DNA from 4 places in the Blautia stercoris genome. Region 3 is predicted to be linked to each of the others. Evidence: riboswitches for the same ligand, from Rfam matches in the RefSeq annotation. Region 3 holds a riboswitch; each other region holds the start of a gene.

Region 1 (7,534 bases), on a different contig from region 3:
AAGCTTAGAAAAAAATGGTTGTGATGTGACATTTTTAGCTCTGGAAGGAGCAGACCATGCGGATTTACAGTTCTTTCAGGATGAAGTATGGGAGAGGATGATTTCATTTTTTAAAGAAAAGCTGACACGTATCTGTGAGGAAAATATAAAAAATTAATAGTGACATAAGAAATTCTGGAGTAAGTAAAAAGGGGAACAGCTATGAGGAAAAAAGGGGTATTACTTGTAGTGGCGCTCGCAGCGATTTTAGGTGTCTGTGCGTGTGGAACAAAACAAAAAAAAGAAGCAGTTTTTCCAGGACTGATAATTGGAGGAACTTCGTATACTCCTTATTTTTATCAGGATATTAATGGAAATTATTCGGGAATCGATGTGGATGTGGCAAAGGAGGCGTGTAAAAGAGCGGGATATACACCTGTTTTTCAGATGATACCGATTGAAGAGCGTTTTGTAGAACTGGAAAATAAGAAGGTGGATTGTCTGTGGTCTTATCTGACAATAGAGGGAAGAGAAGACCGATATTTATGGACAAATCCTTACCTTTATACACAGCGTGTGGTTGTAGTTCATTCGGATAGCACGATACAATCGCTTGCTGATTTAGAAGAGAAACGTGTGGGAGTACAGGCAGGTTCTACCTCAGAAAAGATTATCTTAAAACAAGTGAATCCGAATTTTCCTAAATTAGAGCAGTTGACCTGTTTTCGAGAACTTGATGAAGTATTTACAGCGTTAAGAAAAGGATATGTAGATGCCATCATCGGACATGAGGGTTCTTTACAGACGTATACGGAGGAATATCCGGGAGAGTACCGTTTCTTAAATATGAGTCTAAGAAGTGAAGCTGTGGGAGTGGCATTTCGAAAAGAGGGAGATGCGGGTGCCGTCCGAAGACTCAATGAGGCATTTGGGGAAATGCGCAAGGACGGGACAATGGAGAAAATTGTAGAAAAATATGGGTTAGATGTAGAAAAAAATGTATATGGAGGAGCGGAGAATGACCAAACAGAAACAGCGAAGGAGCAGTCCGAGTGAAAAGTATATTCTGCTTGGGCTAATTTTAGGAGGAATTGTTCTATTTGTTTTAACGCTTGGGCTTTCATTCAGGCATCAGAAAAAGGCAATTGAAAGAGAAGTATCAAGCACCTTAAATCTTGCAAAAACAACCTGTCAAAAATATCTGGATTATGAGATGGGAATTACAACTAAAGATTTACAGGATATGATTAATAAAATCAATGTGCTGAAATATTATACAAAAGAGGAAGAAAAAGCAGAACTGTTAGAGCAGGCCGAAAACCAGTATCTTTCCGGAGTGATTTTATTAGATGAAAATTTGCAGGTGGCAGAAAATGTAAAATTAGATAAAGCAGAAAATGAGACATTTTTAAAACTTATTTTAGAGGATTCTCAGGTAAAAGAAGTCTTACAGTTTCCGGAAAAAGTTTTTGCTGACAGTGTGGAAGTAGATGGAAAGAGTTATGAATATGCTATTGCCTCAAGAGTTGATGAGTCTGGAATCATTATCTGTTATTACGATACAACGAAGTTTCAAGATGATAAGTACGAAATCTCACTTAGTAATCTGCTAGATAATCTTGTGCAGAATAAAAATGAAGTGCTTGTTGTGACAGATGGAGAAAATGTAATCAGCAGCAGTGCGGGAAAACTGGAAGGACTTTCGATTTCTGAGTGTCCGATTTCAAGTGTTTTAAAGAACGACCAAACTCCAGAGGATCAAAATCTGATTGAATTAAAAAGTGAGGGAAAAACTTGGTTTGGAAAACATGATATGTACCGAAACTATTATCTGTATGTGTTTTTTCGTGCTCAGAAAATTTATCCGAGGATGTTACTGACGCTTGGCATTGCAGCAGGTTTGTATTTGATTTTTGCTCTGGTTGTATTATTGTTTGTCCAGTCTCAGAAGAGAGAAAAAATGGATCGGATGGAGAAAGAATTTTATTTGGTTCAGGCAATTTCAAGTATTTATGATGTGAATTTAATTCTGTATCCAAAAGAAAATACCTGGGAGCCGGTTGTTGAAACTTCGCAATTAAAAGAAATAATTACCGGAATTAAAGAAGCCGATAAGATGCTTACAGAATTTGCGCGGAAACTGATGCTTGAATCGGCAAGAGAGACTTTTTTGGAATTTACAGACTTAACAACACTTTCAGAAAGAATGAAAGAGCGCAATTTTTTAGGTTGTACGATTGAAGCAATTACCGGAAAATGGTACCAGATGCTATTAGTTTCTAAAAAACGTGATGATGAAAATGGACAGACATCGGTGTTGCTTCTTATAAGAAATGTCAGTGAACAAAAGAAAAAGGAGATGGATTATCAGGAACAGCTTCGTATCAGTGCAGAAAAAGCGGCAACCGCAGATGCCTCGAAGACAGATTTCCTTCGTCGAATGAGTCATGATATTCGGACACCGATTAACGGAATCCGCGGAATGACAGAGATTGGACTGGAATGTGTAAAAGAGCCTTCTCGCGTGAAAGACTGTTTTGAAAAGATTTATACCGCCTCGGATTTCCTTTTAGAATTGGTAAATAACATATTGGATATGAGTAAAATGGAAGCCGGGGAAATGGAAAGTAAAAATGAGTCATTTAATTTGAAGGAAATTTTAGACAATGTGGTAACAATTGTATCCGTGCAGGCGAAAAATGCAGGAGTTGAATTTCGGTATGAGTCGGTTGAAAATGAGCATTGCTATCTGCTTGGAAGCCCTCTAAACATCCAAAGAGTGTTTCAGAACCTGATGAGCAATGCAGTAAAATATAATCACCCGGGAGGGCTTGTGCAGGTTTCCTGTCGGGAGATGGAATCCGATGGAGAATGTGCAAGAATTTTATTTATCTGTCGGGATACCGGAATTGGAATGAGTAAAGAATTTCAAAAACATGCATTTGAAATTTTTGCACAGGAACATAAGACTGCGAGAACCACTTATAATGGAAGCGGGGTTGGGCTTTCTATCGTAAAGAAGACCGTGGATCTGCTTGGAGGAAAAGTAGATTTTGTCAGTGAAGAGGGAAAAGGTACGGTGTTTACTGTGGAGCTTACCTTAAAAATTGACCAAACCTATGAAGCTGAAAAAGAAGAAGTTCAGAAGAGGGAAGAAGAGATTTCTATTTCGGGAATGCATATTTTGGTGGCCGAAGATAATGAATTAAATCTTGAAATAGAGACTTATATGCTGGAAGAACAAGGAGTTTTGGTCACTCCGGCAAAAGACGGAACAGAGGCAGTTGAGTTATTTGCAAAATCAGAAATTGGGGAATTCGATTTGATTTTGATGGATATCATGATGCCAAGAATGAATGGATATGAAGCGGCAGAAGCAATCCGGAAAATGGAGCGAAAAGATGCCGGAGAGATTCCGATCTTTGCGGTATCGGCAAATGCTTTTTCGGATGATATTGCGGCAAGTAAGAAAAGCGGAATGAATGAGCACTTGTCGAAACCGATAGATTTTGACGAGATGATGAAGAGGATTGGGAAGTATCGAAAGAAAGTAGAAAGAAATAGAAGTTAGCAAACTTTTGTAATCTCCCAAAACAGTCCAATATCAGGTGGTAAAAAGGTAAACACGAAAAATAGCAGGGTAAAGATAAGCAGGATAGAAAATGCGGTAGAAGAAGTTTCTTTCTTTGATTCCGAATTTCTATACTGCTTATTTTCGCTCCATAAAGCGAAGAAAACAGCAACAAAAAACAGTGCGATATTTAGAAAATCAATGGATGTTCCAATCACACCAAGCAGAGTATAAAAGACAACTACAATTAGCCCCATGCCAAGAAAGATTCCACAGGTTCGGACCTGTAAAAAGTTTTTGGGAAGCCTATCCCGAAAGAAAAAAAGCTCAAAAATAGTCAGAAAAAACATGGGAAAGAATAATAATTTTAAATGTTCCCAGGTAGATTCATTTACGGCAGAAAAAAGCCCGACAATGGCATTGTTTTGTGACCATTCGTAAGTAAAATGAAGCAGAGTGCCGAGAATGGAAATAAAAAGAAACCGATAAATATTTGTTTTTAAAGTCATAATAAAATCCTCGCAGTATCTAAGGTTTCTGATAGTATATGCAGATGGAGAAAGAGATATACAAAAAAGTAAAAATGATGTAGAAAAGAGATACTTGATATGGTATATTTTTTGATAGAAATCTGCAAAAATGGAGGAAAATGCAATGGATAGAAGCCAACCAATGGAATTAGCCAACATGTGTATGCTCTATGATGAGAAGGGACGTGTTCTGGTAGAGGAAAAAATACTCGGAGAAAATGAGAAGGGAATTATCTTTCCGGGTGGGCATGTAGAGCCGGGAGAATCTCTTAAGGATTCCGTTATTCGTGAGATGAGAGAAGAAACCGGTCTTATCATTTCAAATCCAAAGCTTTGCGGGATAAAAGACTGGATTCGGGAGGATGGAACAAGGTATCTTGTACTTTTATATAAGACGGATGAATTTACAGGAGAATTGAAAAGTTCAGAAGAGGGGAAGGTGTTCTGGGTAGAACGGGAAAACCTTTCATCTTTAAATCCGATTTGGAATTTGAATGAACTAATGGAAATTTATGAAACCGATGATTTCTTTGAATTTTTCTTCGCGTTTAAAGATGGAAAATACGAGGATGGAACGCTGGTAGGATAATCAAAGCGATAACCGGAAATTTGGGGAAAGAAAGACCGCTTGACAAACTCTATGATAAAGCGTACTATGAAAGAAATATGACAAAATTCAACAAAACAATGAAATAAAATAAATGAATCGATAGTACAAATGCATGAAAATCGGATGATTTTCGGAACGTGCGGTGAGATTCCGCAACAGACTTTATCCCTACTGTAATCAGGACGAAAACTGCGAATCCATTGGAAGAAATTTCTTCTGAGAAGGGCAGCAAGTAGGTTAGAACTGCGAGCCAGGATACAGGCATTTGGAGATTAAAACACAAAATTTGTTTCCGCAGGCATAGACGGAAACAAATTTTTTGTACGATAAATTTTTATTTTCATTGATTTTGAAAGCAGTTTTTTGAAAATAAAAATGAAAAGAGGGCAAAAGATGAAAGAAAAAAGAGGGGATGCTTTTTCAGATTGTCATCCGGCGGTGAACTTTTTCTGGTTTGCAGCAGTCATTTTGATAACAATGTTGAACAGCCATCCGGTTTTTCTGGGAATTTCGTTCCTGGGAGCATTTTGTTATGCATCCAGACTTCAAGGCTGGCAGAGAGTATTAAAATTTAATCTGCTTGCAACACTTCCGGCAATGATAATTGTGGCATTTATTAATCCTGCTTTTAATCATTATGGAGTGACGATGTTATTTTATCTAAAAACCGGACCGGTTACGTTAGAGGCAATTATATATGGACTGGTACTGGCATCGATGCTTTTTATTTCGATTCTATGGTTTTCCTGTTACAACAAAGTGATGACAACAGATAAATTTGTGTATCTGTTTGGTCGTGTGATTCCGGCACTTTCTTTGGTATTATCTATGGTATTTCGGTTTGTGCCGAGATTTGGACAGCAGCTGACCGTCATCCGAAATGGACAAAAAGCAATTGGAAGAGATGTAAAGAACGGAAATATTTTTAAGAAAATGCGTCACGGTATTACGATTTTTTCTGTATTGGTTACCTGGGCACTGGAAAATGCAATTGATACATCAGATTCGATGCGTGCAAGAGGATATGGCTTAAAAGGGAGAAGTGCTTTTGCGATCTTTCGATTTGATAATAGGGATGGGATTGTAACAGGCACTTTACTGGCATTGATGGGAGTGTATTTTGGTGGAATGGCAGCGGGCATTAGCTTTGCACAGTATGACCCACAGATTAAAATCGGCGGACTTCCGCTGACCCCCCTTAGCGTCATTATTTATGTGGCGTGGGCAGGATTTTGTTTCTTTCCTGTGATTTTAGGTGTGCTTGAGGATAGAAGATTTGAGAAACTTAAAAAAATGGCGGATATGGAGCGCAGGCTTCCATGGTATTTGACAGACCCGAAAAAAATGATGTGAGCACCAAAAATAAAAGAAAGCAGGTTATAAAAAATTGAATTGTATCGAAGTAAAAAACTTTAGTTTTCAATATCCAAAAGAAAACCATGTGGCACTTTATCAGGTATCCATGGAAGTAGAAGAAGGTTCGTTTGTTGTACTGTGTGGAAAGAGTGGGTGCGGAAAAAGCACTCTGCTTCGGCAGTTTAAAAGTGTGCTTGCTTCACATGGAGAAAAGAAGGGAGAAATTTTATACGGCGGGCAGAATCTGGAAGACGTGGATTTGCGGACACAAAGTGCAGAGATTGGATATGTGCTTCAAAATCCCGATAATCAGATTGTAACCGATAAAGTCTGGCATGAACTTGCTTTTGGATTAGAAAGCCTTGGCTATGATACGCCTACGATTCGGCTTCGGGTGGCAGAGATGGCTTCTTATTTTGGAATCCATTCCTGGTTTTTAAAAAATGTCAGTGAATTATCGGGAGGACAAAAACAGCTTTTAAATCTTGCCTCTGTTATGGCAATGCACCCGAAACTTTTGATTTTAGATGAACCGACTTCCCAGCTAGACCCGATTGCTGCTTCTGATTTCTTAGAAACTGTACGAAAAATAAACCGGGATATCGGAACGACTGTGATTTTAACCGAACACCGCTTAGAAGATGTTATTCCATGGGCAGATAAAGTATATGTCATGGATAAAGGAAGGATGATAGCAGACGGAACACCGAATGAAATTGGGGAGCAGTTAAGAACAATGGGACATGATATGTTTCTTTCTATGCCGGCACCGATGCAGATTTATGCCGGAACAAACAGTTCCCTTCGCTGCCCGCTTACCGTTAGTCAGGGACGACGCTGGCTGTCAGAGGAATTAGAGACAAAAAGTATAAAAATAAAAAAAGAAAGAAATCAGGAAGAGACAGCAAAAAAGAAGAATTCTATTTTTGGAAAACTTTCAAGTCTGAAAAAAGAACCGGAAAAAGAAATTCCGGAAATCCGAATCAAAGATGTCTGGTTTCGCTATGAACGGGATTTGCCGGATGTGGTAAAAGGGTTAAGCCTGGACATCAAAAAAGGAGAAATCTTTGCAGTGGTAGGAGGAAACGGAACCGGAAAAAGTACAGCGATGAGTCTGATTGCAAGAATTCGTTTTCCGTACCGTGGTAAAATCTATCTGGAAGGCAAAGAAATCGGAAAATACAGTGATGATGACCTCTATCATGGGTTCTTAGGAGTAATGCCGCAAAATCCGCAAAGTCTGTTCGTGAAGAAAACCGTAAGAGAGGATTTATATGAAGTGATAGATGGAAAACGGGAAAGAAAAAGTGAGGCATATCCAATTGAAATGAAGAAAAAAGATGCAGTTGAGGGAATTGTCTCGTTAACAAGATTAGAAGGGCTTTTAGACCGGCATCCCTATGATTTAAGTGGTGGAGAGCAGCAGAGACTGGCACTTGCAAAAGTACTTCTGCTTCGCCCGAAAATTCTTTTGATGGATGAGCCGAC
Region 2 (7,534 bases), 1.1 Mb from region 3:
AACCAAAGAAAGTCCGAAAGAGGAAAATAAGCAGGAAGAGGCGGCGAAAATGCCGCAGATTCCAAAAGAAGAATCCAAGCCAAAAAGAAAGACAGAAGCGAAAAAAGCAGACAAAAAAACAAAGAAAACAACAAGCAAAAAGACCGAAGAAGTGTCCGGTAAGAAAAGTCCGGTGGGATTGATTTGTGCCTGTATCCTGATGGTATGTCTTTTGATTGGGGTGCTCTGGGGAATGATGACGGTCAGACAGATGGAGAAGGAGCAGGCGACAAAGACAACGACAGATAATAGTCAGGAACAGGAAAATCAGGCATCGGTTTCAACCGATAATACGAAGACAGAAGAGACAACGAAACCGGATGAGGCAGAAGAATCCAAGCAAAAAGAGAATGAGACTAAAACAGAAGAGCAGGAACAACAGCCGGAAGCGAAACCAGAAGAAGTAGAGCAAAAGAAACAGGACTATTTTGTTATGGTGGACAAAGAGGGCATAGATTTTAGTCAATATACAAAACTTACAGTTGCAAATGCGGAACAGAGTTCCATGGCAAGTTCCGGCAACTATGATTACAGTGCGAAGAGTGCAGCAGATGGAGATATTACTTCATCCTGGCAAGAAGGTGTAGAGGGACTTGGCGAAGGAACAGGAATCAAACTCAGCTTAGATGGAACACATAAAATTCGTTATATCGTATTATATCTCGGAAACTGGAGAAGTGATGAGATGTGGCAGAAAAATGCGAGACCGGCTAAGCTAAGTATCAATTTGGGAGACAATCAGGCAAAAGATGTAGAATTTTCCGATGAAAAGAAAGCATTTTGTCTTTCTTTTGATGAGCCGGTAGAGGCATCTTTTGTTTCCCTTTACATTCAGGCAGGTTATGCCGGTGCAAAGTGGAATGACAACTGTATTTCAGAAGTGGAATTTTATGAATAAAAGAATGAGCGAGAAAGGATTGATTATCCTCTACTCGCTCATTTTTGTTATTGTTCAATGGTTTTTAAATGTTCTACAAACAACTCTTGGATTCCGCGGTATTCGCCGAGTCCTTTTAAAATCGGTGTTACTTTATAACCGGCTGCTTTGAATTTATTATACCAGGAATCAGGGTCATCTCCTGCCATATCATTCTTTGCGTGGTCACCGGCTACAATCATAAATGGAGCAAGTACGATTTCTTCTGGCTTATAAGCGTCTACAAGGCGTTTTAAGCTGTCAATTGATGGATAGGCTTCTACGGTAGCAAGGAAGATATTTGGATGTCCCTTATCCTTAAATGCATAATCCAGAGCAGCATAAATAGAATTTGAAAAATGAGTTGTGCCGTGTCCCATAAAGACGAGTGCCTGTTTTTTATTCAGCCAGGAGAATTCATCGGCTAAAATTTCAATGACTTTATTGGTATCTTCTTCAGATGTAAGAAGTGGCGCACCAAATGAAATGGAATCAAAAGAATCTTTATAGGCAAGCGCATCTTCTTTCATTAAATCATTTTCAATTCCATTGATAACGTGAGTTGGCTGTACCAGGACATTGGTGATTCCATCCTGCTTCATCTGTTCCATTGCCTCAGATACAGTCATAATGTGTACATTGTCTCTGGCATTTACTTTTTTGATGATCATTTTACTGGTCCATGCACGATATAAAGAAGCATTCGGACATGCATTTTTTAAAGCTTCTTCAATAGCGTCAATGGTGACTTCTCTTGTGTCATTGTGGCTTGTACCAAAGCTGACAGCAAGAATTGCGGTTTTTCTTTCTACGTTTGTTTTCATAGTTCCTCCCTATTGTGTAGTATTGATATTTGTATCGGAAATATATTTTTCCAGTGTTTTTAAATTTTTTGGAAGCGGAAGAGTTGTCTTTAAAATTTGTTTTTGACAAAGACTGTGAAACAGTTCTAACACAGCGGGCGGTTCCAAATTTGTTTTTTCAAGCACACGAGGATTTGAAAAAACTTCTTCCGGTGCACCTTGCATTAAAACTTTTCCCTGATGAAATAAAATAACCTGGTCTGCCCATTCATAAGCGTAGTTGACATCATGGGTAGCCATGAAAACAGTAATTCCGGCTTTCGTCATGCGATTTACAATTTGATTTACCATAGTAGTATGTTTCGGATCAAGAGCAGCAGCAGGTTCATCTAAAATAATAATATCCGGTTTCATCACAAGAATATCAGCAATAGAAACCTGTTTTTTCTGTCCCCCGCTTAAAGCATGAGTAGGTTTATGACGAAATGGTGTAATTTCAAGCTCAGCGATTACATCTTCAACCGCTTTTTTGGCGTCTTCCTCAGAGTATCCGAGATTTAATACTCCAAAGGAAATTTCCTGATATACGCTCGCAGAAAAGAGCTGATTGTCGGGGTCCTGAAAAACAATTCCGATTTTGCTTCGAAGTTTTAGAAGCCCTTTACGGTCATAAGAATAAGGTTCCCCGTTATAATAAAGAGTTCCCGAACTTGGTTTGTGGATTCCGGTACAGCAGAGGAAAAAAGTTGATTTCCCGGAACCATTTGCACCCATAAATGCAATTTTCTGGCCTCTTGGAATCTCCAGGGAAAGACCATTTAAAGAGTGTGTTTTTTCATCATCATAAGAAAAATACAAATTATCTGCTTTTAAGATGATATCATTATTGTTCATGCAAAAAATTTCCTCCAGATAAAAAGAATTAAAAGAAACAGTTCAAAAAGTGTAATCAAAAAAATTACATGTTTTTTCGGTGGTTGATTTTCATTTAAAACGCGAATCGTGCCATCATAGCAGCGGGTTTCCATGGAGTTATAAAGGGCATTGGAACGTTTTACTGCCCGCACCATAAGGGTAGAACACATTGCTGCAAAAGACTTTAGCGAAGTTTTATAGTTGCAGTTTCCGAGTCGGCAGTCCTGAGCAGTAGAAATATGATAAGCAGTGTCTAAAAGCACGAAGATAAAGCGATAAATTAAAAGCATTAATTCAATTAAAAGTTTTGGACAGTGAAGCTTATCAAGTACCATTAAAATATCAGGCATTGGTGTATTCAGAGAAAGGAAATACAGGCAGGATACAGCAGCAAGTGCAGTCAGGATTAACTGCAGGGCATAAAGTGCGCCATACGTGCTTCCGGTTAAGTACCAGTTTCCGATTTTTATAGCAAATAAATCGAGTGGTTTTTGTTTCACGTTTACAAGAATCGCCAGTGTACTCAAAAATAAAAATGCCAGTGGAACACTTAAGAAATGAAGATAGCGAAAAAGGGGGATTCCACCTTTCCATACAGTGAGAATCCCCGTTACTGCTAAAACAATTCCTGCAATTACCATGGAACGACTCATTACACAGATAATTAATGTAATCACGGCAAAAGCGAATTTTTCTGCGGCATTTTCATATCTGAGTCTGGAAGTATAACAAAGTTTATCAATTGTAATCATTCAAGACTCCTTTCTTGTGACAGGCGAAAGAATCATTCACCCTTTCCAAGCTTTTTACGCTCTACAAAACGTCCCATGAAGAAAGCAAGGACGCCGACACCGATAGAAGACTGTACACAGAACAGTAAACTTTCTACCTCGCCCGGAAGTTCATGTCCAAGCATTTTTTCTAAAATTGGTTCTGCAATTGGCTGGAAAGAAGAGTCGACTTCTTCAACAACCTGGCTTCCGGCATCATCAGATCCGCCGAATTCAGCATCCTTTAAAGCAAATAATGGAATAAAGGCAATTAATAAAATAATAACCAATAAGGTAATGACTTTCTTTTTCATATTATTTTGCCTCCTTCATAAATCCGATTGCACGAAGCTCCGGTTTTGCATAAGTTTCAAGTGCCATAATGATTAATACAGTTAAGATACCTTCGATAATTGCAAGCGGTACCTGAGTTGGTGCAAATACAAGTAAGAATTTACCCATTGCATTTAAAATGGTTGTATCAGCGTGATGAGCAAGTGCCATCTGAACTGCAGTTACACAGTAAGTAAATAAATCTCCTAAAGTTGCAGATAAGAAAATAGCAACCATTTTATTTACTTTGCATTTCTGACAGACTTTATAAATTGCAAAGGTTACAAATGGTCCGGCAATTGCCATGGAGAACGTGTTTGCTCCGATTGTAGTTAAACCGCCGTGTGCAAGTAAGATTGCCTGGAATAATAAAACAATAATTCCAAGAATGGAAACTGCACTTGGTCCAAATAAGATAGCGCCAAGACCGGTTCCTGTCATATGAGAACAACTTCCGGTAACGGAAGGAATTTTCAAAGAAGAGATAACGAATACGAAAGCACCGGACATAGCCAATAAGGTAATCAGGTTGCGGTGTTCATTTAATGTTTTCTTGATGGAGAAAAATCCGGCTGCAAGAAATGGCAGACAAAGGACTCCCCAGGCAACGCAGTATCCTGCAGGAAGATAGCCTTCCATGATATGCATAGCTGCTACGTTTGGAACAATACCAAACATAAGTGCAAATGCGGTAGCAAATGCGATGACGTGTTTTTGTTGTTTGTTCATTTTCATGACTCCTTTAACGTGATAAAGATTTAAAATAAAAAAACCTGCGGAAGAATTCCGGCAGGCCAAGTTGAGAATAAAAAACAGACTACGACTGTGTAGAGTGTTTTCATTCTTACACAAGGCCATCGTTCGTAACCATGTGTAAATCGTATGCAGCAGGCAGGTCTTCTGACTTAAGCGTCATTGCAGCATTTCGCCTTCCCGGTTCCCCAGTGGCAATGATGAAATGTGCTCTGCTAGTTACAGCGGCGTGACCGTGCGGGAATTGCACCCGGCTTTCCTATTATTCCGAAAAAAACGGACACCTGTGTACATTCAATTCTTTGTCCATTGTATTATTTCTCAAAGCATTTGTCAATTCATTTTTAGGCAAAAACTGACAAAAAACCTTAGGTTGCACCGAGGTACATTCTGTGCTAAGATGAACCAAGGATAAGCGAGAAAAAGCTTAAAAATATAAGAGGCGGAGTGAAGAGAAAATGAGTATTTCCATGATTGGAATCGATCACAGCAAAGCATCTGTAGATATCCGTGCAAAGTTTTCTTTTACAAAGAAAAGAGCAATAGAGGCAATGAAAAAGTTAAAAGAAGAACATGGTATCTTAGGATGCATTATTTTATCCACCTGTAACCGGATGGAAGTTTGGGTCAGCACGCAGGATGACGAAGAAATTTCTCTGTATGATTTTTTATGCAAAGAAAAAGAAGTGGAAAAAGATGAGTATCAGGATTATTTTATGAAACGTGAAAATGAAGAGGCAGTTCGGCATTTGTTTTATTTAACCAGTGGATTGAAATCACAGATTCTTGCTGAGGATCAGATTATTACACAGGTAAAAGATGCGCTGACTTTAGCAAGAGATGCCTATTGTACAGATAACGTACTTGAAGTACTGTTTCGTATGGCGGTTACAGCGGCGAAGAAAGTAAAAACAGAAGTAACGTTTTCAAGAGCCAATACTTCTGTGATTCATCAGGCAATGGAACGCTTAAAAAATCAGGGATTTTCGTTTGAGGGAAAAACCTGTATGGTAATTGGAAATGGTGAAATGGGAAAAGTGACGGCACTTGCCTTAAAAGAAGCCGGAGCGGACGTAACCGTAACCGTACGTCAGTATCGAAGTGGTGTTGTAAACATCCCACAGGGATGCAAACGCATTAATTATGGAGAACGAATGGAACTCCTTCCTGATTGTGATCTGGTTGTTTCAGCAACAGCCAGTCCGAATTATACCTTGACAAAAGAAAACTTTGAGGAAATTAAGTTAGATGCAGCATCTGTCGTTTTGATTGATTTGGCTGTTCCAAGAGACATTGACCCTGAAGTAGGAAAATTACAGAATGTTTCCTTGTATGATATTGACAGTTTCCGAATTGATGCAGCGTCTCCAAAACTTCAGGCGAGTATGCAAAAAGCAGGAGAAATCTTAGATGACCAGATGAAAGAATTTTATGACTGGTTTAATGGCAGAGATATTTTCCCGAGGATTGAAGAGATTAAAGCCGATGCCGTAGAGGATTTAAACTTACGAATTACCAAAATTTTAAAAAAGACTCCAATGGAACAAAAAGACAGAGAAAGCCTTTTAAGAGCGATTGATACGGCTGCCGGAAAAGTGGTAAATAAAATGATTTTCGGGCTTCGTGATTCTCTGGAACAAGAAGCATTTTTAGACTGTGTGGAGGGACTGGAAAAAATATATGAAAGCTGATGAAAAAAAATATTTTCCGATGTTTGTGGATTTAACACAGAAAAAAGTAACTGTGATTGGCGCAGGTAATATTGCAAAACGAAGAATCGAAACTTTGCTTTCCTTTGCCGGCACAATTGAGGTGATTGCACCGGATGCCTGTGAAAGGATAAAAGAACTGGCAAAAGAGGGCAGACTGGTCTGGAAAGAAAAAGCGTATGACAGGGAAGACTTATATGATGCAGATTTAGTGCTCTCTGCGACAAATAATGAAAAGGTAAACAATGATGTTTACAGTGCATGTAAATGTCTTGGGATTTCAGTCAATACAGCAAGCAACCGAATGAAATGTGATTTTTATTTTCCATCAATTCTTCAGAAAGAAGAAACAGTGATTGGATTAAATAGTGCAGGAAATCCTGCAAAAACAAAAAATGTGAGAAAAGAAATGCAAAAATGGATAGAAGAAGCAGGGGAAAAGCATGAGTAAAAAAGTGATAATTGGCAGCCGTGAGAGCCGGCTTGCAGTAATTCAAAGTGAGATGGTAAGAGATTATATCCTTTCTTATAATAAAGACTGTGAAGTAGAACTGCTCACAATGAAAACTACAGGAGATAAGATATTAGACCGTACGTTAGATAAAGTGGGAGGAAAAGGGCTGTTTGTCAAAGAACTTGACAAGGCGTTGTTAGAAAAAAAGAGTCAGCTTTCGGTACACAGCTTAAAGGATATGCCGATGGAAGTACCGGAAGAACTTCCGCTTTTAGCATTTTCCAAACGAGAAGACCCAAGAGATGTACTGGTACTTCCGGAAGGGATCAAAGAACTGGATGAATCAAAACCGATTGGCTGTTCAAGTCTCAGACGAACTCTTCAGCTAAAAGAGCTGTATCCGAATATGGAATTTAAGAGTGTCAGAGGAAATGTACAGACCAGGCTTAAGAAATTAGATGAAGGACAATATAGTGCGCTTGTACTTGCAGCAGCAGGATTGAAACGTCTGAAGCTGGAAAATAGAATCAGCCGTTATTTTGAACCGGAAGAAGTGCTTCCGGCAGCAGGGCAGGGGATTTTGGCAATTCAGGGAAGAAAGGATGAGGATTACTCTTATCTGGATGGCTATAATGATGAGGATAGTGAATGTGCAGCACTTGCAGAGCGTGCCTTTGTGCGTTACTTAGATGGTGGTTGTTCTTCTCCGGTCGCAGCACATGCAAAAGTAGAAAAAGACAAAATAATTTTGACCGGTCTGTATTATGAAGAAGAAAGTGGTGCATGGAGAAAAGCAAGTCTTAGAGGAAAAAGGGAAGAAGCAGAAGAACTTGGAATCCGTC
Region 3 (7,534 bases):
AACCGGAATAAAGGCACGGATGCCTTCCACGTAAGCGATTGCTCCGCCTTTTACGATGCCTTCAATAGTAACTTCAAACGCTTCTTTATCTTCTTTCATCTGTTCTAATTTGTCCCAGATTTCCATGTCTGAGTCACGGAAATTGCTGAAAGAAGCTTCGATTTCCTGTGCAAAATCATCCATTGTTTCCTGTTTTTTTATTTCTTCGCTCATGATGCTACCTCCATTAATACTTCCTTAAATAAAATTGAAAAATAGGAAGCTTTTTGTTTTCGATTATAGCACAGGAAAGTGAAAATCTGCAATGGAGTAGAGAGAATGTTGAAAGATTTGTTGATTTTGTCGGGTGGGTTAAGGTAAGATAAGAAAGACTAAAAACCGATGTAGATAGTTCTGACAAAAAGCCAGAATAGAAAGAGAGAAAGACCGATGGAAATCAGAAAAGCAAAAATAGAAGAACTCGATGAAATTATGGAAATTTTTGAACATGCACGTCAGTTTATGGCGAAGAACGGAAATGCGTCCCAGTGGGGAACAACTTATCCGGAGCAGGAAATCGTAAAAGCAGATATCAAAAAAGAAGAGTGTTATGTGTGTGTCGAAAATGGTGAAATCGAGGCAACGTTTGTATTTTTTATGGGAAAAGTAGAACCAAATTATGTGGATATTTATGACGGAGAGTGGAAAAATGAAGCTCCTTATGGTACAATCCACCGCGTAGCAAGTCGCGGAAGAGTTCCGGGAATCTCAAAAATCTGTATGGATTTCTGCAAATCACAGATTTCGAATCTGCGTGGAGATACTTATAAGGATAATATTGTAATGCAGAAAGTATTTGCCAAAAATGGATTTGAAAAATGCGGTACGATTTATCTTGCTGGAAAAAAAGAAGATGGAAATGCACGAATTGCCTATCAGTTTGTGGGTAAATAATTGCACGCAGAAGAAAAATGGGATATTATATAGAGTAGAAGAAAAATTTGAAATAGAAAAGAATTTGGAATGTAAATATAAGAAAGGGAAGCACACAACATGGCGAAACAAGAAAAAATCTATATTTTAGGACATAAAAATCCAGATACCGATTCGATTTGTTCAGCGATTGCTTATGCAGATATTAAAAATCGTTCGAATGATGGAAGAAAGTATATTGCAAAACGTGCAGGTCAGATAAATGAAGAAACAGAGTATGTTTTAAAACGTTTTGGCGTTGATGCACCAGGCTATCTTCCGGATGTCGGAACTCAGGTAAGAGATATGGAAATTAGGGAAACTCCGGGAGTTCCGCACAGCATTTCCATTAAGGATGCATGGGCGATTATGAAAGAAACCAATGCGGTGACACTTCCTATTACAAAAGAGGACGGACAGTTAGAGGGACTGATTACAACCGGAGATATTGCAAAATCTTATATGGATGCGCATGATAATTATTTCCTTTCCAATGCGAGAACCCAGTATCGAAGTATTGCGAATACAGTAGAAGGAAAGATTGTAACCGGAAACGGACATGGATATTTCTTAAGAGGAAAAGTTGTAATCGGTGCGACACTTCCGGAAAAACTGGGAGAGTACTTAGAAGAAGATGATTTGGTTATCTTAGGAGATAGATACGAAGACCATTTATGTGCGATTGAAGAAAATGTAAGCTGTATTATTGTGTGTAACAATGCGGAAGTTGCAGAGGATATTCAGGAAGCAGCAACGAAAAATGACTGTGTAATTATCCGTTCTCCGCTTGATACCTTTACGATTGCGCGTCTGATTAATCAGAGTATTCCGGTCAAACACATCATGAAAAAAGATAATCTGATTACCTTCCAGACCGATGATTTTACAGACCAGATTAAAGAGGTGATGGTAAAGAACCGTCACAGAGCCTTCCCTGTAGTAAATAAACATGGAAAATATATTGGAACGGTTTCCAGACGAAATTTGCTGGGAATGAAGAAAAAAGAAGTGATTTTAGTAGACCATAATGAACGTTCCCAGGCAGTTGATAATATTGAGGCAGCGGAGATTCTGGAAATTATTGACCATCACAGAATCGGCTCTATCGAAACCATGTCTCCGATTGTCTTTCGTAATCAGCCGGTGGGCTGTACTGCGACGATTATGCATCAGATGTATGTGGAACGAAATCTCGAAGTTTCTCCGGCAATCGCAGGGCTTTTATGCGCAGCGATTATTTCTGATACGCTGATGTTTCGTTCGCCGACCTGTACACACAGAGATAAGATGGCAGCAGGAGCACTTGCTTTAGTAGCCGGTATTAACATAGAAGAATTTGCCAAAGAAATGTTTACGGCAGGAAGCAATTTAAAGGGAAAGACAACAGAGGGAATCTTCTATCAGGATTTCAAACGTTTTACAACCGAACAGGTAAACTTTGGCGTAGGACAAATCAGTTCTATGAATCAGGATGAACTGTTAAGCTTAAAGAAACGTCTGATTCCATTTATGAAAAAAGAATGTGGAAAAAATGGAATTACGATGGTATTTATTATGCTTACGAATATTTTGGAGGAAACATCAGAAATTATCTGTTATGGAGATGGAAGTGGCAGATTGGTTGAGGATGCCTTTAATGTAAAAGAAGAAAATGGCGGATATATTCTTCCGGGAGTCGTATCAAGAAAGAAGCAGTTAATTCCGGAATTTATCACTGCCTTACAGCAGAATAGCTAAAAGAGAAAATCTCGAAGAAATGAAAAACAGAAGAAGGGGAAACACATGGGAAAAATTGAATGGAAGCCTGGAAACATGCTTTATCCTCTGCCGGTTGTAATGGTCACGGTGGCAGATGAAGCAGGGAATGATAACATTATCACGGTAGCATGGGCGGGAACGGTCTGCACCAACCCTCCTATGGTATCAATTTCGGTAAGACCGGAGCGGTATTCTTATACAATGCTATGTGACACAAAGGAATTTGTCATCAATCTGACAACCGAAAAACTGGTTCGCGCAACGGACTATTGTGGTGTAAAATCAGGAAGAGAGGTAGATAAATTTAAAGAAACAGGACTCACCAGAGAAAAAGCATCTCATGTGGGTGTTCCGATGATTAAGGAATCTCCGGTCTGCATTGAATGCAGGGTCAGGGAAATCAAAGAACTGGGAAGCCACAGCACATTTGTTGCCGATGTGCTTGCAGTCCATGTAGATGATAAATATATGGATGAAAAAGGAAAATTTGATTTAGCACTTGCCAATCCGATTGTATATTCTCATGGGGAATATTATGGACTGGGCAAAAAACTGGGAACTTTTGGATACAGCATAAGAAAACAGAGAAAGAAGAGACAAAAGAAATGAGTAAAGAAAATATCGTTTTAATTGGCATGCCTGGAGTTGGCAAAAGTACAGTAGGTGTTATTTTGGCAAAAGTATTGGGATATCAGTTTATTGATGCGGATTTAGTAATTCAGAAAAGAGAAAACCGCCTGTTGCATGAAATTATTTCAGAAGAAGGTTTGGATGGCTTTTTAAAAGCAGAAGAAAATGCAAATGTATACATTGCGCAAAATGAAGAAAAATCGATTGTTGCGACAGGTGGAAGTGTTGTGTATTGTGAAAAAGCGATGCAGGAGTTGAAAAAAACAGGACGAGTTATATACTTGGAGTTGGAATATGACCAGCTGAAAAAGAGACTGGGAAATTTAAAAGGTCGTGGTGTGGTATTAAAAGATGGTCAGGATTTAAGAGGGTTATATGAAGAAAGAATTCCGCTGTATGAGAAATATGCGGATTTGACAGTTAATGAAAAAAATCTGGATGTAGAACAGACTTTACAGAAAATAGTTGACAGACTTTCATTATAACTGACAAAATGAGGAATTGCAAGCAGTAAATCTAGGCAAAAGACGATTTTTTGTTTACAAACCCGGTAAGATGTTATAAGATAAGGGTTGACTATTATGAAACTTTGAAAATCAGGTTATGAATTTGATGATAAGAATGACAAAAACAGGCATCAGATACATGAATAAAAATATAGAGGTGTGTATATGGAACAATATGTAATCAAAGGCGGTAACCCGCTCGTTGGTGAAGTTGAAATCGGTGGAGCAAAAAATGCAGCACTTGCGATTCTGGCAGCGGCAATTATGACAGATGAAATGGTTTATATTGAAAACCTTCCGGATGTAAGAGATATCAATGTATTACTCGAAGCAATTAAAGAAATCGGAGCAGTTGTAGAAAGAGTCAGTCCGACAGAAGTAAAAATCACAGGTTCTACTATTTCTGATATCAGTGTTGAATATGAATACATCAAGAAAATCAGAGCATCTTATTACTTATTAGGAGCACTGCTCGGAAAATATAAATCCGCAGAAGTTCCACTTCCGGGCGGATGCAATATCGGAAGTCGTCCGATTGACCAGCATTTAAAAGGATTCCGTGCACTGGGTGCATCCGTAGATATTCTTCACGGTGCAGTCGTTGCAAAAGCAGAGAACTTGACAGGAAAACATATTTTCCTGGATATGGTATCTGTAGGTGCTACAATCAATATCATGATGGCAGCTGCAATGGCAACCGGAAATACCATTATTGAAAATGCAGCAAGAGAGCCGCATGTTGTCGATGTGGCAAACTTCTTAAACAGCATGGGAGCAAGTATCAAGGGTGCAGGTACCGATGTAATCCGTATTCAGGGTGTAGAAAAGTTACATGGAACAACTTATTCCATTATTCCGGATCAGATTGAAGCCGGAACATTTATGTGCGCAGCCGCAGCGACCAGAGGCGATATCATGGTAAAAAATGTAATTCCGAAACATCTGGAAGCAACAACTGCAAAATTAGAAGAAATCGGATGTCAGGTAGAAGAATTTGATGATGCGGTGCGTGTAGTGGCAAACAAACGTCTGACTCGTACTCATGTAAAGACTATGCCATATCCGGGTTATCCAACCGATATGCAGCCTCAGTTTGCAGTCGCACTTACTTTGGCAGAAGGAACAAGTATTGTAACAGAATCTATCTTTGAAAATCGTTTTAAATATGCGGACGAGCTTTCTCGTATGGGTGCCAATATCAAAGTAGAAGGAAATACAGCAATCATTGATGGCGTGGAAAAACTGACAGGCGCAAGAGTCAGCGCACCAGACCTTCGTGCAGGTGCAGCACTTGTAATTGCCGGTCTTGCGGCAGAAGGATTCACAGTCGTAGATGATATTGTTTATATCCAGAGAGGATATGAGCGATTTGAAGACAAATTAAGAAGCCTTGGCGCTGAGATTGAACGAGTATCCAGTGAAAAGGAAATTCAGAAATTTCAGCTTAGAATCGGCTAAAAACCAGTAAAATAGCATAAAAAATAAGAAAAACGGTTTGGAATAAAATCCAAATCGTTTTTTCCTTGACAATGTTTAGCACCTGTGCTATGGTAAGTGCGTGTATAGATTTCATATCAACTTATTAAGTGCATCACAGACATTTTCCCCTCTTTTTTTGTCCGTGGTGAAAAGGGAATCAGGTGAAAATCCTGAGCGGTCCGGCCACTGTAAGCAAGGAGCGAAGCGCAAGAATCCATTGTATTAGAGCGTACGAGAAGGAGCGCCAAGCGTTGATAGGCAAGTCAGGAAACCTGCTTAAGTAAGTGAAAGGTTGAAACTTCCGAAGAAAGTTTTCCATCCATGATATCTGATATGGAACGCCTTATGCTTGAAAAAGCACGTATCAGAAGAACGGTACATTCTGATACAAACTTAGAGGAACCTGTGTACGGAATTTATACATCCTTTACTTTGAAAGGGCAGGAGAATTCCAAAAGCTGTATTCGTACATAAAACCTCCGCAAAAAATATGTATGATTGGTCAATACAGGTGGAGGAATTCCTCCTGCAAAAAGTTAAAATAGACAATAAAAACAAAGCTGTTATAGATAATAGTATCTTATCTGTAACGGCTTTTTTTGGTATAATAGAAAAAGTTAGTAAAGGTATTTGAAAGGGGAAATTTAAGATGAAAAAAATAGAAATGGAAAAACAGGCAAAAGCATTTGGATTTGCAACAATGAAATTTATGGAAACAAAAGATCTGGAGTTTGAACATGAATTTCGACAGTTTTGTGAGATGAATGACTGTGGGAATTATGGAAATAATTATGCCTGTCCACCGCTTTGCGGAACACCGGAGGAAATGGAGCAAAAGGTAAGAAAATACGAACATGCGTTGGTTTTTCAGTCAAGAACTCCGGTTCAAAATATTTTTGATGATGCAGAAACAAAAATTATTAAGAAGATGCATACAAACAAAACCTTACATGCGGTAGAAGAATTGAAAGAGCAGGGTCTGCCTGATAATGGAATGTTTATTATGTGCGGACCATGTAATTTCTGTGAGGAATGTAAAGCAAAAGCAAAAGAACCATGTGTAAATGAAAATATGCGTTTTTCATGTCTTTCTGCTTACTGTATTGATGCAGGAAAGATGGCAAGACACTGTAAGATGAACATGGAATGGAATGGAGATGTGGTTTCTTTTTTTAGTTTGTATGTTTTTTAAGTAAAAGGGTATGGGGTGTATATGAGACAAGAACTGAATTTAACACAAACGCAAAAACTATCGGAAAAGATGCTTCAATCCCTTCAGATTCTTCAGATGAATACGCAGGAATTAGAAGAGTACCTAAAAGAAAAAGAATTGGAAAATCCATTGATAGAATTGGAAGAAAATAGTAGTGATTCAGAAGAAAAAAATGATTTTCAAGAGAAACTGGAGTGGCTTGCCAAATCGGATGAACAAAACCGCATTTATTATCAGGATGAACAAAATGAGCAAAGAGAAGAACGGGAATTTCTAGAGAAAGAGAGAGGACTTCCTGAATATGTACTTTCTCAGTTGATTCCATTTTTTAAAACGGAGAAGGATTCGGAAATTTATGAATTTCTGGTATATTCTCTCGATGAACGGGGATATCTTATAGATAATGTAGAGGAACTTGCGGATAAATTTTTTCTGTCTGTAGAAGAGATGAAAGTTTACATAGACAGGCTGAAAAAATGTGACCCGGCGGGAGTAGGAGCGGCAGATTTACAGGAATGTCTGTTACTGCAACTCTTGCGCAGGGAAAATGAGAATCAAATTGTAAAGCAGATAGTAGAACATCATTTGGTAGAATTAGGGAAAAATCAGATTCCACAGATTGCAAAAGCGCTTAAAATTTCACGTGATGAGGTAGTAAGAGCTTGCGAAGAGATTCGGAAGCTGAATCCAAAACCTGCGCAGGGATTTGCTTCGAAAAATCATTTGAGTTATCTGGTTCCGGATGTGACGGTTGTAAAATTTAAAGAATATTTTGAAATTATTCTGAATGAAAAAAATGCTTACAACAAACCATTTAGCTCTTATTATCTGAGTCTGATGAAGGAAGACAGCTCTATAGAGGTAAAAGAGTATCTTCAGGAAAAATATAAACAGGCGCAATGGATTTTTCAGTGTGTTGCTTCTAGAAAAGATACCATGATGAAGATATGTAGAATTCTGGTAGAAGAACAAAAAGAGTTTTTTGAAAAAGGAAGTG
Region 4 (7,534 bases), on a different contig from region 3:
GTTTTTACTCTTGATGCAGTGGTCGAAGCAGGATAATAAGCAGTTAGTATCCGGTGGAAGATACATACGAACTACGTCTGCTTTTTTGTTAGCGATATGGTCAAGGAATCCTGGATCCTGATGTGTAAATCCGTTGTGGTCCTGCTGCCATACATTTGATGTAAGAATGAAATTCAAGGAAGCAATTGGCTGTCTCCAGGAAAGCTGATTGCAGACCTTTAACCATTTTGCATGCTGTGCAGCCATGGAGTCTACAACACGGATAAATGCTTCGTAACTAGCGAAGAAGCCATGACGACCTGTTAACAGGTAACCTTCTAACCATCCTTCACACATATGCTCACTTAACATACTATCCATAATACGTCCGCCTCTTGCCAGGCAGTCATCTGTATCAAGCATTTCTGCGTTCCAGTCTCTCTTTTCTGCTTCAAATACTTTGTAGAGACGGTTAGACATACTTTCATCCGGTCCGAAGATACGGAAGTTTTTGTTATCCTGATTTAAGTTGAAGATGTCACGGATGTATCCGCCAAGTTCAATCATATCCTGAGCTTTTGTTTTTCCTGGGTCAACATCGATTCCATAAGTACGGAAATCCGGAAGTCTTAAGTCTTTCAGTAAAAGACCACCATTTGCATGTGGGTTAGCACCAAGACGAGCATTTCCCTTAGGAGCAAGTTCAGCCAGTTCCGGAATCAGACGACCATTTTCGTCGAATAATTCTTCCGGATGATAGCTTTCTAACCATTCCTGTAACAGTGGAAGATGTTCTTCCGGTTTTTCCATTGTAATCGGAACCTGATGAGCACGGAAAGAACCTTCAATCTGAAGTCCGTCAACAACCTTAGGACCTGTCCATCCCTTTGGAGTACGAAGAATAATCATTGGCCATGCTGGACGTTCCGCATCGTTTTCTTTACGAGCATGTTCCTGAATTGCTTTGATTTTTTCGATTGCAGTATCCATAGCTTCTGCCATGAGTTTGTGCATTGTCATTGGGTCGTCACCTTCAACGAAGATTGGTTCCCAACCGCATCCTACAAAATAGCTTTCGATTTCTTTGTGAGAAATACGAGAGAAGATTGTAGGGTTGCTGATTTTATATCCGTTCAGATGAAGAATCGGAAGGACAGCACCGTCTGTAATTGGGTTTAAGAATTTATTTGACTGCCAGGAAGTAGCCAGAGGACCTGTCTCGGCTTCACCATCACCGACAACTACAGTAGCGATTAAGTCCGGGTTATCAAATACTGCACCAAATGCATGAGCGATAGAATAACCAAGCTCGCCACCTTCGTTGATAGAACCTGGAGTTTCCGGAGCACAGTGGCTTGGAACACCGCAAGGGAAGGAGAACTGTTTGAACATTTTCTTCATACCTTCTTCATCCTGGCTGATGTTTGGATAAATTTCACTGTAAGAGCCTTCCAGATAAGTGTTTGCAATCATGAAGTTTCCGCCGTGTCCCGGACCGGAAAGTAAAATCATATCCAAATCGTAACGTTTGATTACACGATTACAATGAACGTAAACAAAGTTCTGACCTGGTACAGTTCCCCAGTGACCAACAATTTTTTTCTTAATCTGGTCCATAGACAATGGCTTTTTAAGAAGCGGGTTGTCTAAGAGATAAAGCTGACCAGCAGATAAATAATTAGATGCACGCCAATAAGCATCCATTTTATCTAACATTTCCTGAGATAATGGCTGTTTTTCAAGACAAGTATTCTCTGACATGTGTTTCCTCCTAGTAAAATAGATTTCTAATTGTTAATTATTTGATGGTGTAATCATAACATAAGTTCAAAAATTCGTTAAATCATTTATTTTGATTCTATTCATATCAAAAAGTTATGGATAGAAGAAGCGTACTCCATTTTCCCAGAATGGAAGAAAATGAATCGTATCGGAAGTTGTATTCAGTCCGTTTTCGTTAATATAGGCATAAAATACCTGCGGCGGCAGCAATTAATAATCGGGCAGGGTCTGCGGTAAATACAGTTTCCATAATTTTAACTCTCCTTATTTTAAAAAATACTTTTCTTTTTCACTTATGCTTATTACTTAACTGTAAGTGAAGTATATAATAAGAGGAAAAAATATGTCTATTGACATAAAAAATAATTTTTTAAAACTTATTTTGGTTAAAATGCACATAAAATATTCTTGTTTGCGTTTCATAGTATACTGTATTAAAATGGAACTATGACTGAAAAGTATGGAAAAGCAAGGAGGACAAAATGAGCGAACGAGGCGTTACTACGATTACATTAAAACAGATTAATAAAGAAAAGGTATATCAATATATTTATCGTACGAAACAGACTTCAAAACTTCAGATTGTGCAGGATTTAAAGATGGGTCTGTCTACTGTCAGTCAAAATTTAAATGTGCTTGAAGAAGAAGGTCTGATTCAAAGAGATGGCTATTTCGAATCAACGGGTGGAAGGAAGGCACAGGTGATTCAGATTGTATCAGATGTCCGGATTTCAATAGGAATTGGAATTTTAAAAAAAATGTTTTATATTGTTGCAATTGATTTATATGGAAAGGTGATTGCAAAAGACACCATTGATTTGGATTATAGCGATACAGAAGAATATTATGAAAAGGTAGCAAATAAAATAGATGAATTTATAGAAGAATACAAATATCAGAAAGAAAGAATCCTTGGTGTTTCGATTGCAACTCAGGGAATTATTTCTCCGGATGGTTCCGGAGTCATGTATGGTACGATTATGAATAATGTGAAGATGCGTCTGTCTGATTTTTCTTCTAAGCTGCCTTATCCATGCCGTCTGGTACATGATTCAAAAGCGGCTGCTTATCTGGAATTATGGAATCATTCGGAACTCGACAGTGCAGTGGTGTTTTTATTAAATCGCAACCTTGGTGGAGCGATTATTACAAATCGAAAGGTGCATGAAGGAAGTTTCATGCATAGCGGAGTGATTGAACACATTTGCATTAATTCAGATGGACCGCTGTGTTATTGTGGAAACCGTGGCTGCCTGGAAACCTATTGTTCCGCAAATTCACTGTCTGAAATTGCAGGAATGTCAATAAAGGAATTTTTTGAAAAACTAAGAGAAAATAAAGAGGAGAATATAAAGCAAATCTGGAAAGAGTATTTAAAACATCTGGCATTTGCCATGAGAAATCTGAATCTGGTCGTTGACGGACCGATTATTATCAGTGGGTATCTGGCACCCTATTTTATGGAGAATGATTTGAATTATCTGTTAAAACAGATCAATTTATCGCTTCCGTTTGAGTTTCCAAAAGAAAATCTGATAGTTGGGACAAATGGACAGTACACTCCGGCAATCGGTGCAGCTCTTTTTTATGTGAAAAAGTTTATTGATGGAATTGCTCCGACGATTTAACTTTCCGGTGACCGAGATGATAATCACGACGACAGAATTTGTTGTATATAAAGAGTCTGATATTGCTAAAAGAAAGTTTTAAACTTGCTTTACAAAAATGGAAAAATAAAGTATAATTACAGAAAATAAATAAGTTTTAAAACGGTCCTTGACGAAATAATGAAAACAGAAAAAATGATTTAAGATAGGTTAAAAGGTAAGCTCGGTGAGAAACCGGCGCAGTTTCCCCTACTGTAACACAGATGTTGTGAAGCCAGAAAACTGCCGTTTTTTAAATTTAAATTTATTTTCGGGAAAAGAAAGTAAATTTATTTTTGTGTATGTGAATAAACATTTTAAATATGTGACAGCAACTCTGGCATGCGAAAAGTAAAGAAAGAAATTTCCCGTGATCTGGGAGATTTCTTTTTCTTTACCAATTTAGCTTGATGAAAAGGAAAAGAATGGATAAGACAATGGGACAAATATTAACGTGGAAAGCAAAAGAAAAAAATGTTTTTACCAGAGCACAGGGAAAGAAAGTACGGGAAAAAGAACTGGTACTGGCTTCGGATTGCAGAAAGATAGAAGATGAAGCACTGATGAATAACGTAAAAATTAAAAGAGTACAGATTCCTTCATCGGTAACAGAAGTCGGAAAACAGAGCTTTGCAAATTGTACAGCTTTAAATGAGCTGTGTTTTGATAACATAGAAAGAATTAAGCAGGAAGCATTTTCGTGTTGCATCAGAGTTCGGAAAGCAGAATTTTCCAAAAAACTGCAGTACATTGGAAAAGGTGCTTTTTTTCGGTGTAAAAAACTGGAAACAGCGACTTTTCCTGAAAGTGTAACGTGTGTGTATCTAGCGGAAGAGGTATTTTATGGATGTGAAAGTCTGAAGGAAATTAAGATTCCAAAGTCTGTCCAGGAAATTAAAAGTCGTGCCTTTTATAAATGTTTAAATCTTGAAAAGGTAGAATTTCCATTGGCACTTCGGAAGATTGGTTCTCAGGCATTTTATCAAACAGCATTAAAAGAACTGGAACTTCCGGATGGACTGCGTGAGATTGGAGACAGTGCATTTTTAAAATGTAACAATCTGGAATCCGTGAAAATTCCAGAAAGTGTGAAGCGGATAGGAAAATGGGCATTTCATGGATGTCATCGTCTGAAAGTAGTTGAGATTGCTCATGAACCGGAATTTATCGGAGACTGGATTGTAAACAAAAGTACGGTGATACGGTGCAGAAAAGACAGCAAAGTAGAAGCATACTGTAAAAAGTTTGAATTTGCAGTAGAATACATAGAGTGAAAAATACTGCGGATAGTTATGAACTATTTCATTATAACACAGTAGACACAAGGATAAATGAAGACCTTTCCTGATGGGAAGGTCTTTTTTTATATAACGCAAAAGAAATAATGCACTCTCAAAGCGCATAAAAAGAAGGAGGAAACAAAATGAAACAGAGAAAGAACAATCGATTTCTGGCAATGCTGATGGCGATGTTAATGATTGTATCAACTGTTGCAACGGGTTGGTATCCGGTTGTTGCAAAAGCAGATACAAATACAGGCATTACCTTAACTGTAATCGGCGATACCGGAAATCACAGTAAAAATCTGGATGAACATACCGGATATGTGTATTGGTTAAAAGACCAGCCGCTTAATATTGATGTAAACAGTCTGGAAAGTTATTATGTGGCTGAAAACTGTAAAGACCAGATTAAGGCTGCATTAAAAGAAGCAAAGATTGACTATCATTTTTCAGATGAAGGCAGCTGCTTCCCAGATGATATGAAAAATAAGGACGGAGTTGACTTACAGAGTGACTGGAGTAAAGGATACTGGTCTGTTATCGTTCAGTACGCAGATGGCTCTTTTAATTCCAATGGATGGAGTAGTTATGATGGAGCTGCCCAGCTTCAGGATGGATGCCGTCTGATTTATTACTGGTCAGACAATCCGACAAATGACTGTCGTCTGACCACAGATGATTCCTGGAATACCCAGCTTAACTATGATACGGATGCTGTAACAGGACTTCGTTTTTCAACAGAGGAACAGCCAGATGCTGCATTAACAGAAATCGAAACAGAAGTTGGTTCGGATATCGATTTACTGACAAGTTTTACAGCACCGGCTCAGACAACCGTATCAAAGGCATTAAACTGGACTTCCAGTAATCAGGATGTTGCAACGGTTACAGCATCTGAAACAGGTGCAGTCGTAACTCCAAAATCAGCAGGAACAACTACCGTTAAAGCTTCTATGGTTAATACCTTAGGAGACACCGTTGAAGCAGCCTGCGATGTAAAAGTTACTTCAAACGGTACAACCGTAACAGATCTTTCCTTTGCGGAGGGAACTGAAATTTCCATGGCTCCGGGTGCGGTAAAAACTCTGACACCGGTTTATACACCAGAACTGGAAAAAGGTGAAACGGCACCGGCTTTAACATGGGAATCTTCTGATAAAGGAGTTGCTGATATAAACGCACAGAATGGCGAAATTACAGCAAAAACTCCAGGTACTACTGTAATCAAGGCTTCCTTTACCAATAATAAAGGTACAGTAGTCAGTGCAGAGTGCAAAGTAACAGTAGAACAGATTGCAGTGACAAAAATTGCTCTGGACAAAGAAAGCCTGAGTTTAAAAGAAGATGCAGAAAGCAAATTAAATGTAACATTTGAACCTGCAAATGCAACAGAAGATTTAGATGTTAAATGGGAATCTGATGATAAAAATGTAGCAACCGTAACAGGTGAAGGCAAGAGCGCAACTGTAAAAGCAGTTGGAGCAGGAAGTGCTACAATTACTGTAACAGCAGGAACATTCAAAGCAAGTTGTGAAGTAACAGTAAGTGCTGCACAGCCTATGGTAAAAGAGTTTGTATTTGCATCCGATAAAAACGGTGAAAATGTTTATGCGATGCAGTCTGAATTAGATGCAAAGACAAAAGAATGTACCGTTGTAGTACCGGAAATGGTAAATACATTTTATTTAAAACCGGTTTTAAGTGATGATGCAGAAGTTAATACAATTACTGCAAACTACAAAAACTATAACTATACAAAAGATTTAACAAAAGCTATGCCGGCAAATGAATTTACACAGTTTAGCGGTGTAAATCGTGTGCTTCAGTCTGACATTGAAGCAAGAGAAATGTCAATTGATGTAACTTCAAAAACCGGTAAAACAGAAACTTATAAAGTTCATATTATTCGTGAGACGACCCTTTCCGGTTTAAATGTCACAAAAGCAGATGGAACAAAAGTGACATTAGATCCGGTTTTCAATGCAAGAAAAAAAGAATATACGATTGTTGTTCCTAAGACATTAGAAAGCGTAGTATTTAAAGCAACTGCAAGAACCGCTGCCAATTCTGAAATTAAAGTAAACGGAAAGATAGCAGAAAACGGTGAATACACACTTGCCTTAACCGGAGACGATGCAAAAGTAGTTACAGAAATTGAGGTAGGAAATGAAAATACTGTTGCAGGTAAATATACAGTTTCTATCTTAAGAGAAGAACCTGTTACGATTACTTTTGAAACAGAACCGAAAGATGCAATTATCACAGTTATTGACAAAGATAAAATCAAAGCAGGCGGAGAAGACGGCATTTATAAAGTTCTTCCGGGAACTTATACCTATACGGTATCTAAGACCGGTTATGTAACAAAACATGAAGAGATTACAGTAGAGAAAGACACTGTTATCAAAGCTTCTCTGGAAAAAGCGCAGAGCAGCAACTTAAAAGATTTAGACTGTGACTGGGCTGGATTTAGAAAAGATGGAAGTAATCAGGCTGTAACAAGTGCAAAGACAGCAGCCACACCGGAAACAGCATTCCAGAAATGGGAAAAGAAAGTCGGAGAAGGGTTCAGCAACTGGGCAGTCAGCTCTCCGATTATCGTAGACAACAATCTTTACTGCTATGCAGGAAAACAGCTTCTTAAAATTAATAAAGAAACTGGTGATATCATTGCAAGTGCACCGATGGCAGGAAACAGTAGTTTTGGAATCAACCCTCCATGCTACGGTGGTGGAATGATTTTTGTCGGACTTGCAGGTGGAGCAGTACAGGCATTTAATGCAGAAACTCTGGAATCCTTATGGGTATTTAAAGATACACTTGGAGGACAGCCAAACTGTACGA

Evidence for each region. Region 3 has a riboswitch for cobalamin ahead of ACYQ2D_RS08240 (DUF2284 domain-containing protein). Riboswitches for the same ligand answer to the same signal wherever they lie in the genome.
Region 1: linked by a shared signal. The riboswitch ahead of ACYQ2D_RS14585 (energy-coupling factor transporter transmembrane component T) and the one ahead of ACYQ2D_RS08240 (DUF2284 domain-containing protein) in region 3 are both predicted to bind cobalamin.
Region 2: linked by a shared signal. The riboswitch ahead of ACYQ2D_RS03060 (energy-coupling factor ABC transporter permease) and the one ahead of ACYQ2D_RS08240 (DUF2284 domain-containing protein) in region 3 are both predicted to bind cobalamin.
Region 4: linked by a shared signal. The riboswitch ahead of ACYQ2D_RS10730 (leucine-rich repeat domain-containing protein) and the one ahead of ACYQ2D_RS08240 (DUF2284 domain-containing protein) in region 3 are both predicted to bind cobalamin.

The regions. Positions count from the first base shown of each region.
Region 1 covers NZ_BAAHYF010000002.1:1,032,707-1,040,240, forward strand. The annotation lists gene ACYQ2D_RS14560 (alpha/beta hydrolase) at 1-157, shown strand, start outside; gene ACYQ2D_RS14565 (substrate-binding periplasmic protein) at 202-1,035, shown strand; gene ACYQ2D_RS14570 (ATP-binding response regulator) at 998-3,550, shown strand; gene ACYQ2D_RS14575 (DUF6512 family protein) at 3,547-4,059, opposite strand; gene ACYQ2D_RS14580 (8-oxo-dGTP diphosphatase) at 4,205-4,669, shown strand; cobalamin riboswitch at 4,782-4,971, shown strand; gene ACYQ2D_RS14585 (energy-coupling factor transporter transmembrane component T) at 5,084-6,043, shown strand; gene ACYQ2D_RS14590 (ABC transporter ATP-binding protein) at 6,078-7,534, shown strand, end outside.
Region 2 covers NZ_BAAHYF010000001.1:618,881-626,414, reverse strand. The annotation lists gene ACYQ2D_RS03085 (NADase-type glycan-binding domain-containing protein) at 1-937, shown strand, start outside; gene ACYQ2D_RS03080 (sirohydrochlorin cobaltochelatase) at 985-1,779, opposite strand; gene ACYQ2D_RS03075 (energy-coupling factor ABC transporter ATP-binding protein) at 1,789-2,652, opposite strand; gene cbiQ (cobalt ECF transporter T component CbiQ) at 2,649-3,425, opposite strand; gene ACYQ2D_RS03065 (energy-coupling factor ABC transporter substrate-binding protein) at 3,458-3,757, opposite strand; gene ACYQ2D_RS03060 (energy-coupling factor ABC transporter permease) at 3,759-4,505, opposite strand; cobalamin riboswitch at 4,650-4,833, opposite strand; gene hemA (glutamyl-tRNA reductase) at 4,988-6,220, shown strand; gene ACYQ2D_RS03050 (precorrin-2 dehydrogenase/sirohydrochlorin ferrochelatase family protein) at 6,210-6,689, shown strand; partial or broken gene hemC (hydroxymethylbilane synthase) at 6,682-7,534, shown strand, end outside; gene cobA (uroporphyrinogen-III C-methyltransferase) at 7,534-7,534, shown strand, end outside.
Region 3 covers NZ_BAAHYF010000001.1:1,704,207-1,711,740, reverse strand. The annotation lists gene ACYQ2D_RS08270 (S1 RNA-binding domain-containing protein) at 1-213, opposite strand, end outside; gene ACYQ2D_RS08265 (GNAT family N-acetyltransferase) at 430-933, shown strand; gene ACYQ2D_RS08260 (putative manganese-dependent inorganic diphosphatase) at 1,033-2,688, shown strand; gene ACYQ2D_RS08255 (flavin reductase family protein) at 2,734-3,318, shown strand; gene ACYQ2D_RS08250 (shikimate kinase) at 3,315-3,824, shown strand; gene murA (UDP-N-acetylglucosamine 1-carboxyvinyltransferase) at 4,011-5,303, shown strand; cobalamin riboswitch at 5,414-5,618, shown strand; gene ACYQ2D_RS08240 (DUF2284 domain-containing protein) at 5,974-6,516, shown strand; gene rpoN (RNA polymerase factor sigma-54) at 6,538-7,534, shown strand, end outside.
Region 4 covers NZ_BAAHYF010000002.1:201,117-208,650, forward strand. The annotation lists gene ACYQ2D_RS10720 (phosphoketolase family protein) at 1-1,740, opposite strand, end outside; gene ACYQ2D_RS10725 (ROK family transcriptional regulator) at 2,244-3,389, shown strand; cobalamin riboswitch at 3,515-3,672, shown strand; gene ACYQ2D_RS10730 (leucine-rich repeat domain-containing protein) at 3,833-4,681, shown strand; gene ACYQ2D_RS10735 (Ig-like domain-containing protein) at 4,831-7,534, shown strand, end outside.